DNA from 4 places in the Dechloromonas aromatica RCB genome. Region 1 is predicted to be linked to each of the others. Evidence: riboswitches for the same ligand, from Rfam matches in the RefSeq annotation. Region 1 holds a riboswitch; each other region holds the start of a gene.
The links. Region 1 has a riboswitch for cobalamin ahead of cbpA (modified peptide precursor CbpA). Riboswitches for the same ligand answer to the same signal wherever they lie in the genome.

Region 2: it holds a riboswitch for cobalamin, as region 1 does, so the genes downstream of both, DARO_RS20535 (TonB-dependent receptor) here and cbpA (modified peptide precursor CbpA) in region 1, are expected to answer to the same signal.
Region 3: it holds a riboswitch for cobalamin, as region 1 does, so the genes downstream of both, cobT (nicotinate-nucleotide--dimethylbenzimidazole phosphoribosyltransferase) here and cbpA (modified peptide precursor CbpA) in region 1, are expected to answer to the same signal.
Region 4: it holds a riboswitch for cobalamin, as region 1 does, so the genes downstream of both, DARO_RS08685 (TonB-dependent receptor domain-containing protein) here and cbpA (modified peptide precursor CbpA) in region 1, are expected to answer to the same signal.

What each region holds. Positions count from the first base shown of each region.
Region 1 covers NC_007298.1:456,067-459,748, reverse strand. The annotation lists gene cbpB (peptide-modifying radical SAM enzyme CbpB) at 27-1,400, opposite strand; gene cbpA (modified peptide precursor CbpA) at 1,397-1,564, opposite strand; cobalamin riboswitch at 1,650-1,850, opposite strand; gene ubiD (4-hydroxy-3-polyprenylbenzoate decarboxylase) at 1,870-3,333, opposite strand; gene DARO_RS02160 (cytochrome C) at 3,330-3,682, opposite strand, start outside.
Region 2 covers NC_007298.1:4,327,064-4,330,745, reverse strand. The annotation lists gene DARO_RS20535 (TonB-dependent receptor) at 1-1,962, opposite strand, end outside; cobalamin riboswitch at 2,065-2,271, opposite strand; gene DARO_RS20530 (TonB-dependent receptor) at 2,314-3,682, opposite strand, start outside.
Region 3 covers NC_007298.1:159,636-163,317, reverse strand. The annotation lists gene DARO_RS00805 (adenosylcobinamide-GDP ribazoletransferase) at 1-65, opposite strand, end outside; gene cobT (nicotinate-nucleotide--dimethylbenzimidazole phosphoribosyltransferase) at 62-1,108, opposite strand; cobalamin riboswitch at 1,180-1,409, opposite strand; gene cobU (bifunctional adenosylcobinamide kinase/adenosylcobinamide-phosphate guanylyltransferase) at 1,396-1,962, shown strand; gene DARO_RS00790 (ATP-binding protein) at 2,071-2,679, shown strand; gene DARO_RS00785 (tetratricopeptide repeat-containing response regulator) at 2,679-3,682, shown strand, end outside.
Region 4 covers NC_007298.1:1,812,549-1,816,230, forward strand. The annotation lists gene DARO_RS08685 (TonB-dependent receptor domain-containing protein) at 1-1,537, opposite strand, end outside; cobalamin riboswitch at 1,671-1,941, opposite strand; gene cobJ (precorrin-3B C(17)-methyltransferase) at 2,015-2,995, opposite strand; gene DARO_RS08695 (cobalamin biosynthesis protein) at 2,992-3,387, opposite strand; gene DARO_RS08700 (cobalamin biosynthesis central domain-containing protein) at 3,384-3,682, opposite strand, start outside.

The DNA of each region.
Region 1 (3,682 bases):
ATATTAAAGCGCCCGCCCGGCATTTCTCAACTCATCACAAAAACGGTTTCCGTTCCCTCGTCCCAGCCGTCCCACAGATAGTCATCGGCCTTGCCATCGGCGATCAGGCGCAGGGCGTAATTGACCTGCTCCTTGTAGAAATCGCAGAAGGCGCCGATCTTGTCCATGCCGCCGTTCATCTCGAAGGCTTCGGCCGGACAGGGCGAGCCGCAGAAGTGGCGGATCGCGCAATCGCCGCAGGGGCTGAACCGATCGACGTCGCGCGTCGTCACCTCACGGAAGGCGGCGGAATCCAGCGCCGCCTCGACCCCGCCAGTCAGCAGGCTGCCGCCGTTGAAGCGCGGCAGGCCGATGAACTCGCTGCACGGGTAGAGGCTGCCGTCGGCGGCCAGCGCGAAGAAGGCACGGCCACCGCCGCAGGGCGAGATGTCGCACATCAGCCGGCGCGCCGTCGGGGCCAGGATGCCGATCAGGATATTGGCGAAATTGGCGACCATCAGCTTGCGCCCCGTTTCCTGGTAAAGCTCGTAGGTCCGGTCGAGGGCGGCGAAGAAGGCCTTGCCCATGTCGCCATCGGCCGGCTTGACGCCGCGCGCCCCGGGCAAGGTGCAACGCAGGGTGTTGAGCATGCAGGTCGGCACTTCGTTGGCATGGAACAGCTCGACCATGTGCGTCAGGTAGGGCAGATTCTCCGTCGTGCAGGTCGTGATGACACTCCACGAACCGTAGCCACGCAGCTTTTCCATGGCTCGCAGCACTTTGTCGTGCACGCTCTTGCCGCCCCAGGTCCGGCGGGTCGCATCGGTAATGCCAGCGACCGGGCCGTCGAGCGACAGGCCGATGCTGACATTGCGCGAGGTCAGGAAGTCGAGCGCCGCATCGTCGAGCAGCGTGCCATTGGTCTGCAGACCAAAGACGAAATCGTCGGCGAAAGCATCGATCGCCGCGAATACAGCGGCCTGGTTCATCAGCGGCTCGGCGCCGTGGAAGATGGCGCGCGGCTTGCGATCGGCCGGCATCACCGAACGGAAATAGTCGCGCAGCTTGCCCAGCGAAGCGAGCAGCGTCTCGACCGGCATGTGGCTGCCGCTGCTGCGCTGGCTATCGGGCAGATAGCAGTAGGTGCAATTGAGATTGCAGCGCTCGGTCGGGTTGAGATAGACGCCGGAAGGCTTCAGGCCGAAACGGAGGGCGTGCAGTTCCCGCGAAAACAGTTCGGCCATGGCGCCATAGGCGGCGAGCAGGGCCGGATCGCGGCCAGCTTCGTGAATACGGGTCTTGTCGACCAGCGCCCAGAAGGCCGTCTGTGGATCAGTGACTGCGGCATAGAGCGGGTGGCCGATATCGAGCGCTTGGAAAAGCGTGCCGCGGGCGGCACGCTCGGCGATTGCTGCGATCACTTGGCCGCCTTCCGATCCATCAGCACATAGTGCGAGAGGCCGATGCCGTCCGGGTTGCAGCTCTTGCGGATGGCGATGGTCGGGGCCACCGGCTGCGCATGCTGGGCAGCGGTCGGCTGGGTTTCAACGGTATTGGACGCGACTTGAGAAACGATCTTGGGCATTTTCCACTCCTCGGGAAGACAAAAACAAAAAAGGCCCCGGCTGAGTACACGCGGGTTGCATGTACTCAGCCGGAGCCCTTGCCTTGGCTCCAGTCAGGAATCGATTCGTCTTCTGGCTTCCGGATCAGCCGAAGCGCTGCGCCTTCCCTGCGGAGTCAAGCTCGCAAGTGGCTGGTCTAGCGACCATGCAGTCTTCGTCCCCGGTTACAGCGGCGGGCCCGCCACGGATTCGCACCGTGTTCCGTATTTCGATTCCAACAGGAGCGCCGATTCTCTCAGGCCGGCGAGTCGTGGGTCAATTCATCCTAAATGCCTAGTTCCTGCCACATTGTGTCGACGCGTTTCTTGACATCGGCATCCATGACGATGGGCCGACCCCACTCGCGGGTCGTTTCGCCCGGCCACTTGTTGGTCGCGTCCAGTCCCATCTTGGAACCGAGGCCGGCGACCGGACTGGCGAAGTCGAGGTAATCGATCGGTGTGTTGTCGACCAGCGTCGTGTCGCGCGTCGCGTCCATGCGCGTCGTCATTGCCCAGATCACTTCCTTCCAGTCGCGGATGTCGATGTCGTCGTCCACCACGATGATCGTCTTGGTGTACATGAACTGGCGCAGGAAGCTCCAGATGCCGAACATGATGCGCTTGGCGTGGCCGGGGTAAGCCTTCTTGATACTGACAATGGCCATCCGGTACGAGCAGCCTTCCGGTGGCAGGTAGAAATCGACGATTTCCGGATACTGCTTCTGGAGCAGCGGTACGAAGACTTCATTGAGCGCGACCCCCAAAACCGCTGGCTCGTCGGGCGGCTTGCCGGTGTAGGTGCTGTGGTAGATGGGGTTCTTGCGCATGGTGATGCGATCGATGGTGAACACCGGGAATTCGGCCTGCTCGTTGTAATAGCCGGTGTGGTCGCCGTACGGCCCTTCAAGCGCCATCTCGCCGGGGTGAATGACGCCTTCCAGAACGATCTCGGCCGAAGCGGGCACCTGCAACCCGGAACCAATGCATTGCGTCAGCTCGGTCTTGCCACCGCGCAGCAGGCCGGCGAACTGGTATTCCGACAGCGAATCGGGCACCGGCGTCACAGCACCGAGGATGGTCGCCGGGTCGCAGCCGAGCACCACCGCCACCGGGAAAGGCTGACCGGGATTAGCCAGCTGGAACTCGCGAAAATCGAGCGCCCCGCCGCGATGCGCCAGCCAGCGCATGATCACCTTGTTCGGGCCGAGCACCTGCTGGCGATAGATGCCGAGGTTCTGCCGGTTCTTGTGCGGCCCCTTGGTGACCACCAGGCCCCAGGTGATCAGCGGCGCGATGTCGCCCGGCCAGCAGTGCTGGATCGGCAGGCGCGACAGATCGACATCCTTACCCTCCCAGACAATCTCCTGACACGGCGCGTTCGACACCTTCTTCGGCGCCATGTTGAGCACCTGCTTCAGGATCGGCAGCTTGTCCCAGGCATCCTTCAGCCCCTTGGGCGGTTCCGGTTCTTTCAGGTAGGCGAGCAGCTTGCCGACTTCGCGCAGGGCCTGCACCGACTCCTCGCCCATGCCGAGCGCCACCCGTTTCGGCGTGCCGAACAGGTTGGCCAGCACGGGAATGCTGTGCCCCTTGGGTTTCTCGAACAGGATGGCCGGCCCTTCGGCACGCAGCACGCGGTCGCAGATTTCGGTCATTTCGAGGTAGGTATCAACCTCGACGCCAACGCGCTTCAGTTCGCCGGTCTTTTCCAGTTGCGACATGAAGTCGCGCAGATCGTGATATTTCATCGGGTGCGATACGAGAAGTGGCAGCCGACACAGGCTGAGGTCAGGTTGGGCAGCAGGGCAATCGCCTTGTCGCGGTCGCCGGTCTTGGCGACGCTAGCGAATTCGCTGACCGCCTTGTGGCCATCCATGCCGATGCCGTGCATGGCCGGCGGCATGTGCGGGCCAGGCCTTGCATCGAAAGGCTTGCTGCGATGCTTGCCCATGGCCGACATGCCGAGCTTGGTCTCGGCCGACTCTCCGGCTTCCTTGACCTTGCCTTCGGCCATCAGCGACAGCACTTCATTGACGGCGACCAGGTTGTCGAGCATTTCCTGGCGCAGTGATTCCTGCGCCGGGGCGGGTAGTTTGG
Region 2 (3,682 bases), 630 kb from region 1:
GTCATAGCGGGCAGTCATGACAAAACTACGCCCGTCGGCAGGATAGTAGTAGTAATCGGTCGCGTAGCCGTAAGCAGCGCTCGACTGATAAGTCGCCCAGTTGGCGTATTTCTTGTCGAAGGCATTGAGTACCTTGGCGGCAATCGTCCATTGGCTGAATTTCCAGGCGGCCATCAGGTCCGTTGTCGTATAGCCACCCACCTGCCTCCGCGTGTTGGCATAGTCGCCGCTAACGTAGCGTTCTCCGACGTAATTGACTGTCGCGCTGTACTGGCCGAATTGCTGGGCATTCCACTGTAGCGCCAGGGCGCCCTTGTTTTCGGCGACCATCGGGATCTGTTTGCCAGTGAACGAGCCGCTGCGGTAGGTCGCGTCCAGATAGGTATAGCTGCCGCGCAAGGCGAGGCTCGAGGTGGCCTGCCATTGCGCTTCCAGTTCGATGCCCCGGCGCTGGGTCGGGTCGGTGTTGATGTTGGTGTACAAATTGCTGTCGAACAGGATTTCATCCGTCAGCTTCATGTCGAAGGCCGCGGCTTTGACCGATATGTCACCCCGGCGGGCAGAGGCGCCGATTTCCTTGATGGTGCCGTGTTGGGGGCGCAGGTTGGCGGAAAACACGGAGTTTCCGGACATGATGTCGTAACCGAACAGCTCGTCGGTATTGGCGAAACGGAAGGTGGTGCCTACCTTGCCATAGACCTGCCAGTGACTGCCGGCATACGTCAGGCCGATTTCTCCGGCGTTCTTCGTGCGCTGGGTTTCGCCCTGAATCGAACTGTCGGCGGCGCTTTGCCACATGCGCTGCGAACGGGCGCCGAGCATCAGGCCCCAGTGCTCATCGAAGTGGGTCAGGTTCTGCAGGTACAGGGCCTGGCTGTCCTGCTCGGCGCGGGCGCGGGAAATGCCAAACAGTGCGCTGTTGCTGACTGAGCGCCAGTCGCCGTGGTACTGATCGAAACCGATCACGGTCTCGCTGGCGGCCAGGCTGGGCAGGCCATGCGCCCAGCGCAGGCGAGGCGTGAAGGACCAGTGCTCTTTCTCCCGCTCGTAAGTGGAGCGATAGACGCCGGAGTACGAGTCGTAGTTATCTTGGTCGAAGGAAAACTCGGCATTGAACAACAGATTCTGGGCGATTTCGGCTTCAACGCCCGGGCGAATCCGGAAGCCGTCGCGATGCTGGTGATCCTGTGGTGTTTTCGAGTAGCGCGGGCGCTGATCGTAGTCGGCTTGCGAGAGAGCACCCGGCAGCCTGGCGCTTTCATCGAAGCCGGAAAAGTCGACGAAACCCTTGGCGCTGCTGCCATCAATGCCGACTCGGCCGGCCAGCGAAGTCTGGGTGGCGGCCGAGTTCTGGCGCCAGCCATTGGTGTCGGCGAAGTGTCCAGCCAGGTTGATGTGAGCGCTTTCACCGCGAGCGGACAGTTGCGCATCGGTGGTGAGCAGCCCGTTGCTGCCGGCGCCGAGCGTAATATTCTGCTGCGAACCTGTCGCTTTCTTGGTGATGATATTGACCACCCCGCCGCTGGCGCCGTCACCGTAGAGCACGGTACCCGAGCCGCGCATGATTTCGATTCTCTCGATGTTGTTCAAGGGGATCAACGACCAGTTGACCGACTCCATAGCCGCGGGGTTGAGGCGCTGACCATCGAGCAAGATAAGTGTGTTCAACGACGCAGTGGCTGGGCCGAAGCCGCGCAGATCGACGCTGGCATCGATGCCGAAGCTGCCATAAAGTGCGCTGACACCGATACCTGCCTGGGTTTTCAGAAGGTCGGGCAAATTGCTGGCCGGGCTCTGACGAATATCCTGCGCAGAGATCACGGTGATATTGGCTGGCAGGCGGGAGTCGATTTGCTCGAAGCGGGTTGCCGAAACGACGACCGCCGGCATTTCTGCGGCGTCATGGGCGAAAACGCTCGAAATGCACAAGGGCAGGGAGAAAACGAGATATTGCGGCTTCACGGAGCTTTCCTTTCCCGGCAGACGTCCCCGCTGCCGGAATGCGTTGAGACGGAAGCGCGGGAGGCAGCTGGTCGAGAAACCGGCACCACCACCCCGTGGCACTTCCAATGGGTGTTCCAGGCCGGTATCCGGGCTCACAAGTCTTGACGTATCGCCTTCCCAGGTGGTCACCCAGTGGCCTTGTGATACGTCCGCACTTGCTTACCGTTGCGGGGGCAGCAGCGGCATGGTCTCGTTGGAGACGCACCGCTTTCCCGTTTAACTGCGCTTGGATAATCCGTACGCAGCACCTGAGACGGCCGCCATTTTACATGGCGGAATACTTTAATAACAGCGAGATAGCTGCATTGCCTAGTAGCTGTAGGCCAGCGAGGCGAACCAGGCTCGTCCGGGAGCGGCGTAATAGGAGAAATAATTCCGGTCGAACAGGTTGCTGACGGCCAACGAGGCATTGAGGCTCTTGTTGAAGCGATAGCTCAGTTTGCTGTCGACCACGAAATAAGCATCGTAGGCTTTGTAAACAGCAGCAGCGGTATCGGCATTGGTGTCGTCGGCGTACTGCTTGCTGGCGTAGCGGCCACTGGTGGACAGCAGCCAGTCGCCACGGCGGGTTTCGAAGCCGATGCTGGCCTGCTTTTCCGGCAGGCCGGTCAGGCGCTTGCCGACCGACGACGGCGACGCGCTGTTTTCCAGCATTTCGCTGTGCGTATAGGTCAGGTTGGCGAAGACCCGGTTGTCGGCATCGAAATGGTGGGTGGCGCTGAGCGTGACACCGTTCGTCCGGGCTTTGCCGGCGTTGATGCGTTTGCGAACCACGATGTTGCCCGGGCCGGTCTGCTTGGGACCAAGGTAGATCAGGTCGTCGATTTCGTTGTGGAAATAGGTGGCCCTGATTTCGCCGCCGTTCCAGGCGCGCCAGTCGCTGCCCACTTCCCAGGATTTGACGGTTTCGGGGGTTAGCGCTGGGTTGGCACTAATGAGGTAGCTGCTGAACGAACTGCGGTATAGGTCATAGACCGTTGGAGCATGGAAAGCCTTGCCGGCCGAGGTGCGCAGCGTGAAGGCATCGGTCACGCGCCACGAGGCGCCGAGCTTCGGGCTCCAGGCGGCTGCAGTTCTCTCGGCGTAGCTGTAGCTGCCCGTCGGGTCGCTGCTCTGGCCGTTGGCGTTGAGCCAGTGGTCGTAGCGCAGGCCGCCCTGCACGGTCAGGCTTGGCGCAAGCTGCCAGTTGTCCTGAAGGTAGGCGCCATGCAGGTACATCTTGCCGGAGGCAGTCGAGTACAGCGCGGTCTTGGATTCAGGATTGCCCCAGTTGCTCAGGGTGTAATCCTTGGCGTCGGCCGAGTCCTGGCGGTAGGCGTAGCCGACGGTCAGGTCATGGGCGCCGAGCGAGGCATTCCAGTAGGTGTCGAATGCTGTCGATTCCGATGGGCTGTCGCTGATCCGGCCTGGGCCGCCAAAGGCTGTGCTGCCGGTCGTTGCTATGATGTACGAATTGGTCGTCACGGCAGTATGGCTGGCCAGCACGTTCAATTGGCCGATCCCCAGCTTGGTGTCGAAGCCGGCATGGAACAGCTGGCGGGTGTAGTTGCTGTCGCCACCGGCGAAGGAAACGTTGTAGATTGGGGCGCCGGTGGCATTGCTACGCACGAAGGATTCCGGGGCGGCGTAACCATAGTGGTAGTCCTGCAGCAGCCAGCCAGCACGCCAGGAGGTGTCG
Region 3 (3,682 bases), 300 kb from region 1:
GGCACCGGCAGCCGCGTGAAGAAGCGGATCGCGCCGAAGAAGTACTCGAGCTCGCGGCGGATCATTCTTTATCTGACACGCCGGCCGATTCGAAGCTGGCCATCTCGTTGAGGAAGCTCACCGCCGACTGGACCAGCGGGTAGGCCAGCGCGGCGCCGGTGCCTTCGCCAAGGCGCAACCCGAGGTCGAGCAGCGGTTCGGCGCCCATGGCGAGCAATTGGGTGCGATGGCCGGCCTCGGCGGAACGGTGGCAGAAGACGCAGTAGTCGAGCAGCGCTGGCGCCAGACGGGAAGCGATCAGGGCGGCCGAACCGACAATGAAACCATCGATCAGCAGCACCATCTTCGCTTCGGCTGCCGCCAGCATGGCGCCAACCATGGTGGCGATTTCAAAGCCGCCGAATTCGGCCAGCACAGCGCCGGCATCGTTGTTGCCACCGGCGTTACGGTAGCGGATCAGGGCCTGTTCGAGCAGATCCTGCTTGCGGGCCAGGCCGGCATCATCCAGCCCGGTGCCGCGACCGACACATTCGGCCAGCGGCAGGCCGGTCAGACAGTGCGTCAGCAACGAAGCGGAGGCGGTATTGCCGATGCCCATTTCACCGAAACCGACGACATTGCAGCCCTTTGCTGCCAGCTGGCGGACGATGGCGGCGCCATTCTGGATTGCCTGCGCGCACTGGGCAGGCGTCATCGCTGCCTGCTCGATGTAATTGGCCGTGCCAGCCGCGACCTTGGCATCGATCAAGCCGGTGCGCTGGCCGAAATCGTGAGCGACGCCGGCATCGACAACCGACAGGCCGAGGCCGTTCTGCCGGGCGAAGACGTTGATCGCGGCGCCGCCGGCCAGGAAGTTCTCGACCATCTGCCAGGTTACGTCCTGCGGGTAGGCCGATACACCGGCCTTGGCTGCGCCATGGTCGCCGGCGAAGACGAGCATTTGCGGATTGTTCAGTTGCGGGGTCAGCGTTTGCTGGACCAGGCCGATTTTTTTGGCGGTCTTTTCGAGCAGCCCGAGCGCTCCGAGCGGCTTGGTCTTGCGGTCGATCTTGTTTTGCAGGGCGGTTTCAAGTCCGCTGTCCGGGATAGAAATTTCAAACGAATGCATCCGATTCTCCAAAAGTAAAAGGGCCTCGCGGCAACGTTTGGCCAACGCTGCCGCGAAACCCTGTCCACAGGCTTCGAAATGAAGTTTCGACACGTCTTCTGGCTTCCGGATCGTCCCTTGGCCGCGCCTTCCCGCCGGGTCTGTTTCCCCGTTTGCAGTGGCTGTTGCGGCATCGGTCCCCGGTTACAGCGGCGGGCCCGCCCCGGAATTGAGTCAGACTCGCACCGGGTTCCGTATTGTCGAAGGCGAAATTATACCGGTTGCCGCCGGGCCGGCCTTCACCCAAAATGCCGCCCATGAAAGAACTGATTCTCGGCGGTGCCCGGTCGGGCAAGAGCCTGCTGGCCGAACAACGCGCCCACGACTCCGGACTGAAGGTGACCTACCTCGCCACGGCCCAGGCGCTCGATGGCGAAATGGCCCGCCGCGTGGCCCATCATCGCGAACGCCGGCCGGTCGAGTGGGGCTGCATCGAAGAAACACTGCATCTGGCGGCCTGCCTGCGCGAGTTGGCAGCGGCGGATACCTGCGTGCTGGTCGACTGCCTGACCCTGTGGCTGTCCAACCTGTTGTTCGCCGGCCAGGCCGCGGCACAGGCTGAAGCAGGCGAAGCCATCGACTGCCCGCTGTTCCGCGCGGAAACCAGCGCGCTGATCGAACTGCTGCCGCAGCTGCCCGGCCGCATCATTCTGGTTTCCAATGAGGTCGGCTGGGGCATCGTGCCGATGCATCCGGTATCGCGCCTCTTCGCCGATGAACAGGGACGCCTGAACCAGCGCGTCGCCGCCGTTTGCGACCAGGTCACGCTGGTCGCCGCCGGACTGCCACTCAGCCTCAAGTCCACCGCGGGCTGATCGGACTGCCAATTCGGAATGCATTTCTCCGAAGGCAGGCATCTCGACAAAAAGATCGGTATCCTTGTTGCAGATAGACACGCAAGATGTCTTTGGAGGGGACTAAACATGCATAAATTGCTCGACATCCTGGCTTCAGGCGTACATGACGCGAAGAACCAGCTGTTCATCGCCGAATCGCTGATTGCCGCCGCCGAAGCAAAACATGGCCTGAAAATGAGCGAAGCCCGTTACGCCATCGAAGCGGCAGGCAACCGCCTGTCCCGCACCTTGGCGGCTTACGGCATTCTTCGCCACGACGCCGCACTGGGTGTCACCCCGGTGCTCGTTGGCGACCTCTGCGAAGAAGTGGTACTTGCCCAGAAAAGCCATCTAGCCGGCCAGGATATCGCCTTGACGGTCGATTGCCAGGTGTTCGACGAATGGCCGCTGGATCGCGACCTGGTCACTGACATGCTGAACAATGCCGTGCAAAACGCCGGACGCTTTGCCCGCAGCCGGATCAGCCTCAGCGCCAGGGAAGATGGCGGCTGGCTCGTCCTCAGCGTCGAGGACGACGGCCCCGGTTTTGCCACGCTGCCCCCGACGCACGGCACCGGCCTGATGGTCGCCGACCGACTGGCCGCGCTACACGCCCGCAAGGGGCAACAGGGCAGCCTGCACTTAAGCAACGGCAGCAGCCTCGGCGGCGCCCGTTTTGAATTGCGCCTGCCCTGATGAGCGAATACAACAAAAAGCGTTTTCTCGTCATCGACGACCAGCCGCAGGCGCGCGATGCGCTGCGCACCATCGCCCAGACCATCGGTGCCTTCGCCGTCGAATTTGCCTCCAATTATCAGGATGCCATCTATCGCATCCGCAACAATTCACCGGACATCATCCTCTGCGACTACGTGCTGGGCGAAGGCCGCTCCGGGCAGCAGTTGCTGGAGGAGTTGCGGCGCTTCAACCTGCTGCCGGACGAGACCATTTTCATGATGGTCACCGGCGAACAATCCTACGAGCAGGTGGTTTCAGCCGTCGAACTGGTCCCGGACGACTACATCATCAAGCCGTTCTCGCCAGACAAGCTGGTCCTGCGACTGGATCGGATCATCGCCAAGAAAAATTTCTTCGCTGCTTATTATCAGGAAAAGCGCAAGCAGGAGTACGCCAGAGCGCTGGCCATCCTTGAGGCACAACGCACCAGCGAGACGGGACGGCCGTATCGTTTCGAGATTCAGCGCCAGCAAGCGGAAGTGCTGCTCGCCAGCGGCGACGCCGAGGCCTCTGAAAAGGCCTATCGCAGCATCCTTGAAAATTACGAATTCCCCTGGGCCAGGGCCGGTGTTGCCCGCTCCCTGCACAAGCAGAACCGCCTGACCGAAGCCCGCGCCGAAATCGACAAGGTGGTAGACAGCACGCCGCATTTCTTCGATGCCTCCGACCTCAAAGCCAGCATCTGCATGGCGCAGGGTGAGCACGCCGAAGCCCAGAAAGTGCTCGACGAAGTGGCCAAGAAAACCCCCCGCAACTATCTACGCAAGCGGATGCTGGCCGAAGCCGCCACCTTGAACGGCGACAGTGAAACGGCGCGTGCCACGATGGCCGACGTCATTGCCAACGACACGATGCCCGGCGCCATATCGCCGGAAGACCGGCTGACCATGGCGCGCAGCCACCTTGATGGCAACGACAAGATCTCGGCCGAAAAAGTCCTGGTCGGCCTGCGCGATGTCGA
Region 4 (3,682 bases), 1.4 Mb from region 1:
CGCTGCCCCTGGCCTTGACGATCAGCGGTAGCGTATCGATTGAGGCGCCGTTCTGCGGGTTGGTTCTCGTCGTTGCGCCACGTGCATCGTTGCTGTGGAAACCGTGCCCCCAGTTGGCATAAAACTCGGTCGGGCCGAGCAAAGCGAAGGGGCCGAAGACGGCACCCAGTTTGGGGCTGGCCTGGTGGGCCGACACATCGCCGCCGTTTTCCATGTTGTTGGCCCCGCCCAACGCAATGACCTCGGCCCGGATCTGGTCGTAGCGTGCACCGATACTGCTCCGCAGCCAGGGCAGCCATTGTGTTTTGATCTCCATGAACAGCCCGCTAGCCGTTTCGGTGATTCTGTCCTCGCGCACGGTATTGGTCCGCTGGCGATTTTCCGTGTTGTAGAGCCCAACGCTGGCGATACGGTCCTGGCGCAGCTGAATCCCCGCCATCAGTTCGCTGTCCTTGCACTGCGGGCCGAGGAACCAGCTATGGCGCAGCTCGCCGCCCCAGACGAGGCGCTCGTCGGCTTGTTCGTGCTGATCGCCGGCCAGACCGCTGATATAACCGGAGGGTGCCGAGAACAGATTGAGGCCGTAGTCGATGACGTATAAATTGGCTCGCGTGGCACCTTTTTCATCGGTTGTAGCCCATTCGCCGGACAGACTGTAACGGTGAGTCTGACCACCGTCGTTTTTGACCAACGTGCCGTAGCGGCCGATTTCACCGCTGCTGATGGCGCGCTCCGGCACGTGCTCGGAGGCCGTCCACTCGGCCTTGTAGAGCATGGCTGTGAGGGCAAAACCGTTGGCCGCTGTGCCGGATGAAAGGCGGAATACCGCATTCTGCTTGCTCAGGTTTTCCGGTTGCTCCCAGGGGCCATTGTTGCCGGCCAGCTCGACGCCGGCGAGCAGGCTGAAACCGTTGAGTTCGCTGCTGCCGGCCGCGAGTAGCCGACGGTAATTGTGCTGGCCCAGGCCAAGTTCCACAAAGGGGGCATTCAGCTTGCGCTGGTAATCGATGCGGGCGCTGCCGCTGGTGGCGAAGTCGCCATCCTCGGCACCATAGACGCCTTTTTTGTATTTGACCGTGCTGACCAGTTCGGGAATCAGGAAATTGAGGTCCATGTAGCCTTGGCCGTGGGCATGGCTGACCATGTTGACCGGCATCCCCATGACCAGTGTCGAGAAGTCGCTGCCATGGTCGAGGTTGAAGCCGCGCAGGAAATACTGGTTGGCCTTGCCATCACCGGAATGCTGGGTGACCACCATGCCCGGTACAACTTCCATGACCTCGGCCGGGCGGAGCAAGGGCCGGTTGGCCAGTTGCCTGGCCGTGACCGTTCCCTCGCTGGCCGCTTCGGCGATACCGATCAAGTCCTTGCTGCCGCTGCTGACGGTGACTTCCTGCAGCGTCGGCAGGCCGGCGGCAATGGCCGGCAAGGCATAAGCCGACAGCAGGGCCAGTGCCAGGGAAGAGAGTCGCCTGACTGGATGGACTGGGGTGCCTGGCTCACTCGCTGGCTGGAGACTGAATCCTGTTTTTGACATCTGAGTCGAACTCCCATGTTCTACCGTCAGCTTGCGGATGACGACAAGGCATGGCGCAGGGCCATGCTTCAACTGCCGCCATCAGCTTCCCCGCAGACGGTCTATTGCATATCGTCGCCACACCGTAGAGCGCAGCGACACCAAGCAACAGGCCGGTCTCCGGGCTGGCAAGTCTTGAAGTGTCGCCTTCCCGGCCCGACCGCGCACGTCCTATGGACGCCACGTGACGAACCAGTGGCTGGTGACCCCATGCCGGGGCACCTTGACACTTCCGCACTCGCTTACCGTTGCGGGGGCAGCCGGGGCATTGTGGTCACTCGTTTTATCGAGTCGCCACGCACCTCGTTCCCGTTTCACCTTTGGCCGTTGAATCAGCCAAAGACACCTGTTGCTGTTTGTCCGGCAAAACGACCGATCTCTGCTGCGCCGGACGGCAGCCATTAATTCAAAGCGGTGCGATTTCTGCACCGGCTGGCGTCATGCCTCGATCTCGTTCGCTTCGCCTTCCGCAGGGACTTCGCTAGCCAGCACGGCAGCGATGTAGTCCTCCGGCAGGCGGTGCTCGATGGCCAGTTCGGCGGCACTCTTGCCGCTCGCCTGAATGCTCGCCATCCAGCCGTTGAGGCCGGTGGACAGCGAGCGGCCAGCCTGTTCGCCGTCGTGGGTATTGCGTTCGCCAGCCTCGACGGCGTACTTGTTCGCATAGCCGCGCGGCGTCACCATCAGGCCATGTTTGATGAAGGTGTTGGAATTGCCGATCAGTACGGTCGACAGCATGCCGATGTCAGCCTCGCCCATCTTTTCCAGCGTCGTGAATTCGATGCGCTGCTTCGGCCGGTAGGCAGATTTGACGATGGCGACTGGGGTTTTCGGATCGCGGTGGCGCAGGAATAGGCGTTGCGCTTCGACGATCTGCTGGGTGCGGCGACCGCTTTTCGGGTTGTACAGCGCAACGACGAAATCGGCATAGGCCACCGCATCGAGCCGGCGGGCGATGGTCGGCCATGGTGTCAGCAGGTCGGACAGGGAAATGGCGCAGAAATCGTGGGTCAGCGGGGCGCCGACCAGCGCGGCGCAGGTGTTCAGCGCCGAAGCGCCGGGGATGATCTCGACTTCAATGTCCGAATCCGGCGTCCACCCGGCCTGGAACAGTACTTCGAAGGTCGGCCCGGCCATGCCGTAAACGCCGGCGTCGCCCGATGAAATCAGGGCCACCTTCTTGCCCTGGCGGGCCCGGTCGAGTGACTCGATGGCCCGGTCGAGTTCCTCGGTCATCGATTTCTTGATGACTTCCTTGCCGACCACGAGATCGGCCACCAAGCGGATATAGGTAACGTAGCCGATGATCGTGTCGGCTTCGGCGATGGCGGCGCGAGCACGAGCGGTCAGGTGGTCGTTGCTGCCCGGGCCGAGGCCGACCAACATGATTTTCCCGGTTTTCGTCTGAGTTTCATTCATTCTGGAATCCTTGCAATGGAGACAGTCGCGTTACGCCCATCCGGGCCGCGCAACTTGTGTTTTTCGATGATCAAATGGGTCTGGTCGGCACGGGCAGCGAGTAGGGCTGCCGCCTCCGAAACCGAAGGGGTGCCGGTATATTTGCGGACCGTTTCCGAGGGGGTGGGGACCTCGACCGCCGCCAGCGCTGCCGCCGGATGGAAATCAATCATCCATCCGTGTTGGGCGGCCACTTCAAGCAGCCCGACCTCATCGGCCTTCAGGTCAATCGACGCGACGCCCGCTACATCGGCTGGCGTGGCATTGGCCGCCGCCAGCGCTTCGCCAATCGCCTGCGCGATGGTGCTCGCTGGCGTGTTCCGGTCGCAACCGAGACCGAGGGTGATTTTCATACGGCTTGCGCCGGGCGATAGACCACCCGTTTGCCGGCCAGGCGGGCAGCCAGCGCATTTGGCATCTCACGATCGCTGATCCACAGCACGGCGGCAAAATGGCTGGGATCGATTTCCTCCAGCCGCTTGAACAAGGTCACGTTGCCCGGCAACGGCCCGCTGCGGCCATTGGCGTGTCCGGCCCACCAGTCGGTACTGCCGGTCTCCTGAACCAGCGCAACGGCTTCATCGTTCACCATGGCGGCGCTGCAGCGGACGATTTCGTCGTGCGTCGCCTCGAAAGTCCAGCCCAGCT